2 regions of the Pelotomaculum sp. PtaB.Bin117 genome follow, and region 1 is predicted to be linked to the other one. Evidence: riboswitches for the same ligand, from Rfam matches in the RefSeq annotation. Region 1 holds a riboswitch; the other holds the start of a gene.
What was found. Region 1 has a riboswitch for fluoride ahead of A4E54_RS12875 (cation:proton antiporter). Riboswitches for the same ligand answer to the same signal wherever they lie in the genome.

Region 1 (2,475 bases):
GGAATGCTCCCAATGGACTTCATGATCGGAATATCGGACAAGGAGAAATATATTTATTATATCCCAAGTTCCGAAATAGACTTGGGTGACTTGGCCGGAAAACCAGTTCCCGAGGGAGGCGGTATGTATAAAGCCATTACAACGGGAGAAGTTACTGAGGTGGTGTTAGATAAAGAGGTCTATGGCGTATCTTTCAAATCAAGGAGCATACCTCTGAAAGATAAAAAAGGTGATGTAATAGGCGCTATATTCATCGGTCTCGGTTTGAAGGGCAAGGATGAGGCGAACCAAATAGCCCAATTAGTAGTATCTTCAACTCAACAGACCTCAGCTACAATAGAAGAACTTGCTTCGTCCGCCCAGCAACTGGCTAATAGTCAAGACATCCTAAAGATACAGGTTGAAGAAATAATTGCTCAGGTCAAGAAGACTGACACGATTTTAGGGTTTATTAATGAAGTTGCTAACACTTCTAATCTACTAGGTCTTAATGCTGCCATAGAGGCAGCAAGGGCCGGAGAATATGGCAAAGGTTTCTCTGTCGTGGCCGATGAAATTCGTAAGATGTCGGTAAAAAGCGCTCAGAGCGTCAAAGAAATCAAAGATATCCTTGCTACAATAAATAATAATGCAATGACAATGGCTGAAAAAGTTATTGATACAGCCGCTCTAAGCGAAGAACAGGCTGCAGCCACTCAGGAGATTTCCGCAGCCATGCAAGAACTAACCATCTCAGCGGAAAAAATTCAAAAAATTGTAGAATAAACCAATGACCGGAAGCTGCCTCTAGAGGGTCAGCCTACTACCATAAAGGAGAATGTTGCTAGATGACAAAAGTGTATCCTGTAATCCTTACCCCCACCAATTCGGGATATGTTGTAACTTGACATTAATACACAAGGTAAAGACCTGGCAGAAGCAATTTATATGGCTCATGATGCTATTGGCCTTTGGGGAGTATGCGAACAGGATGACGGACGCATATTCCCAGAACCGTCCGCCTATGAACCTCCGCATGAAGCTAATGAGTTTGTTTCGTGGGCGGACATCGACTTTGCGAAATACCGCAAAGCAAACGATTTAACCACTATGGAATCAACGTATCAATTACTAAATATCTAAAAGTCCTTGGTGATGAAGCAGGAGTAAATTTTTCTCAGGTCCTCCAAGAAGGATTAAACCCGCCTCGGAATAGAAAAGCAGCCTTAACCGGGTTGCTTCTATCAAATCAATTTTTATATTTTTTTAGAGGGTATGTTATATATGTTATAATAATATATGGTGATGGAGCTCGCCATATGCGGATCGTTGATGGCTCCTACCGGTAATGGGAGGTTTTTATTTTTTGAACAAAGTAATATTATCCCCGCTACGGGGGGCGATGGAGTTCGCCTGAGCATTAAAAAGCTGATGACTCCTACCTTCGGGTGGGGGTTTTTGTTTTTATAGCTCTTATCAAACTTTAATTGCGAATACGAGAGGGGGTGGTGTAACTTTACAGTTTGTTGCAGTCAAAAATTATTTAAGGAGCTGATAATTGATTTCTTATCCTATATGTTATAAATCTTTAAAAATGAAAGGTGAACGAAAATATGGAACATATCTATATGCTGGCTTTCTTTTGGCTTGGATTGGCTGTTTTTTCGGCTATCATCGCCTATCACCTCCGCATTTCAATTGCACTGGTAGAAATATGCGTTGGAGTAATTACAGCTGCTGTAGCTGCTTCCCTCGGTAAGACAGAAGCTTTAGGTTCTAATCAGGAATGGTTGACTTTTCTGGCTTCATCCGGAGCTGTTTTGCTGACTTTCCTGGCTGGTGCTGAACTTGAAAAAGACGTACTTCAAAAAAAGTTGAAAGAAGTAACGGTTATTGGGCTAATCGGCTTTTTCGCACCGTTTCTGGGTTGCACCGCGATAGCTTATTATGCTCTTAGTTGGACATTGCAGGCTAGTTTGTTAGGCGGTGTGGCACTTTCCACGACCTCAATGGCGGTTGTCTACGCAGTTATGCTGGAAACCGGCTTCAACGAAACCGAATTCGGCAAAGGAATTCTAGGAGCTTGCTTTATAAATGATCTTGGAACAGTCATTGCCCTTGGCCTTATATTTTCCCCGTTTACCTATAGGACTGTTGTTTTTGTTATTGTAACTGCTGTGGTCTTGTTCCTGTTGCCTTTTCTCACCCGGTGGTTGACCCGTGTTTATGCATACAGGACTGCCGCTATAAGGGCGAAGTGGGTCATACTCGTCCTTTTTGGATTAGGTGCTTTGGCTGTTTGGTCGGGAAGTGAGGCGGTGCTTCCCGCATACCTCATTGGTATGATTCTGGCCGAATTCTCCAATAAAGACACCTTCTGGCTGCGAAGATTAAGGACTTTAACCGTGGGATTTCTCACCCCTTTTTATTTCATTCGCGCGGGTACACTTGTTTCTTTATCCGCTTTGATTACGGCACCATTGGCCTTCCTGGTTT
Region 2 (2,475 bases), on a different contig from region 1:
CTTTTACAATGGTCTGCACGTCAATACCTTTATTCGCGCAAATCTGCCAAGCTTCGTCAAGGCTGCTCATTCCGTATTTTTCTAATACCGGGGTAATCTGATTTATTCTTCTCTCATAACTCTCAAATAGTTGCATCTCTTATTCCTCCTATCTCAAAATTATTCATGCCTGGGATCGATATATTTTACCGCCTCATCATATCTGCCGTACTGACCGGTGGCTTTTTGCACAGCTTCATTAGCATCAACGCCTTTTGCAACCATTTCCATCATCTTCCCAAGGTGCACGAACTTATATCCAATAACCTCATTGTTTTCATCCAACCCCATCCTGGTTACATAGCCCTCTGCCATTTCCAGATAACGTGTTCCCTTTATTTTGGTTCCATACATGGTGGCCACCTGGGCTCTCAACCCTTTTCCCAGATCCTCGAGACCGGCGCCTATGGGCAGCCCGCCTTCTGAAAATGCCGTTTGTGTCCTGCCATAGACTATCTGCAAAAATAGTTCTCTCATAGCTACGTTGATTGCATCGCATACCAGATCTGTATTCAGTGCTTCCAAAATAGTTTTTCCCGGTAGTATTTCTGAAGCCATAGCAGCTGAATGAGTCATGCCTGAACACCCGATAGTCTCAATTAAGGCTTCTTCAATAAGACCTGCCTTTACATTCAGGGTGATTTTACAAGCACCCTGCTGTGGCGCGCACCCACCAACCCCATGAGTAAGACCGGAAACATCTTTCACATCATAAACCTTGACCCAATTTCCTTCCTCAGGAATCGCCGCCGGTCCATGTTTTGGGCCTTTTGCCACGGTACACATGTTTTCCACTTCATGAGAATAAATCATTAAATTCTTTCCTCCTTTGAACATTTTTAATTTGGAATATCCAAAGTTGATTTTTAATTTAATCTATAATAAAAAAACTCCTACATTAATAAGTAGGAGTCATCAGCCTTATAGGCATTAGGCGAACTCCATCGCCTGCTGTCAAAAATATATAACCTGTATAATCTGATTTGTCACCTAATAAATTATCACATAAAGATTACTATTAGCAATAAAATTTTATTGATAAACAATTTTTATTCTTTTATAATCAATACACCTTTGTGTTTGGCCACGTAATTTGAAACACTACCCAAACCATATTGACCTAATAATTTTTTTCAGATAAAATGTTATAAGTTATATAACCCAGGTGATGGAGTTCACCCAACGTCTTTTGAGGCTAATAACTCCTACCAATATTTTTTATATTGGTAGGAGTTTTTTATTTTGCCGAGTGGGAGGTCAGAAATTAATGGAGCAAAGTTATGGGAAATTAAGAACTAAGGTCCTAGAAAACCTGGGATTACTCGAAAACATAGCCAAACAAAGAGAAATCGTCCACCTCGTAGAATACCTAGAAGAAATAAAGCAAAAGCTTTTACATGGCCGCTTTAATTTGGTTGTCCTCGGTGAATTCAAAAGGGGAAAAACAACTTTCCTTAATGCCCTTCTAGGGGAGGACCTTTTGCCAACTGCCGTCGTACCACTAACTTCCATTGTTACCTTGATCCAATATGGTGAGAAGATTAGTGTAAAAGTAACTTTCTCGGACGGGGGTGCCGCAGAAGCTACGCTGGATGATTTGCCCTTATACGTTACTGAAGAGGGCAACCCCTGCAATGAAAAGAATGTCAAGCTAGTTCATCTTGAGTACCCGTCGCCTTATTTAAATGACGGCGTCGTTTTAATAGACACACCGGGGGTCGGCTCAGTTTACCGGAACAATACGGATGAGACTTATAACTACCTGCCCAAGGTGGACGCTGCCATTTTTCTTTTATCGTCCGACCAGCCGATCAGCCAATCCGAGCTGGATTTTTTAAAAGACATCGAGCAGTATTCAGCAAAGACGTTCTTTATTCTAAATAAAATTGATTATTTAAATGAGCAGGATAAAAAAAAGGCACTTGAATTTGCCAAGAAAGTGCTAGCTGAAAAAGTCGGCTTCGAAGAAATAAATATTTACCCGGTTTCCGCCAAGTTAGCTTTGGACGGAAAAATTTCCTGCGACGATGAAAAGTTGAAAGCAAGCAACCTGCCGGCGTTTACCAACATTCTGGAAAATTTCCTGCTAAAAGAAAAGGGGCGTGCGGCTATAAACGCTACCTGCAATAAAGGCAACAACGCAGCCGGTGAATTGCAGCTCGGGTTGGAACTAGAGATGAAGGCACTTGGTATTCCTTTGGAAGAATTGAAGGCTAAGATAACCCTGTTTGACGAAATGGTCATGAATTTGCGGCAGGAGCAAGAGGATAACGGTTATATCTTTCAAGGTGAGAAAAGTAAGGTCTACCAGGAGCTTGAGCATGAAATAACCGTGTTCCAGGAAAGTCAAAACATGATCATTGCAAAAGACATAGAACAGGAATACCAGGCTAAAAAAGAACTCTCGGGACGTAAACTGATGCATTACCTGGAAGA

Region 2: linked by a shared signal. The riboswitch ahead of A4E54_RS08170 (dynamin family protein) and the one ahead of A4E54_RS12875 (cation:proton antiporter) in region 1 are both predicted to bind fluoride.

The regions. Positions count from the first base shown of each region.
Region 1 covers NZ_MVQM01000166.1:21,460-23,934, reverse strand. The annotation lists gene A4E54_RS12880 (methyl-accepting chemotaxis protein) at 1-765, shown strand, start outside; fluoride riboswitch at 1,272-1,328, shown strand; fluoride riboswitch at 1,369-1,427, shown strand; gene A4E54_RS12875 (cation:proton antiporter) at 1,593-2,475, shown strand, end outside.
Region 2 covers NZ_MVQM01000118.1:24,479-26,953, forward strand. The annotation lists gene A4E54_RS08160 (GGGtGRT protein) at 1-136, opposite strand, end outside; gene A4E54_RS08165 (iron-sulfur cluster assembly scaffold protein) at 160-852, opposite strand; fluoride riboswitch at 939-997, opposite strand; fluoride riboswitch at 1,195-1,254, shown strand; gene A4E54_RS08170 (dynamin family protein) at 1,307-2,475, shown strand, end outside.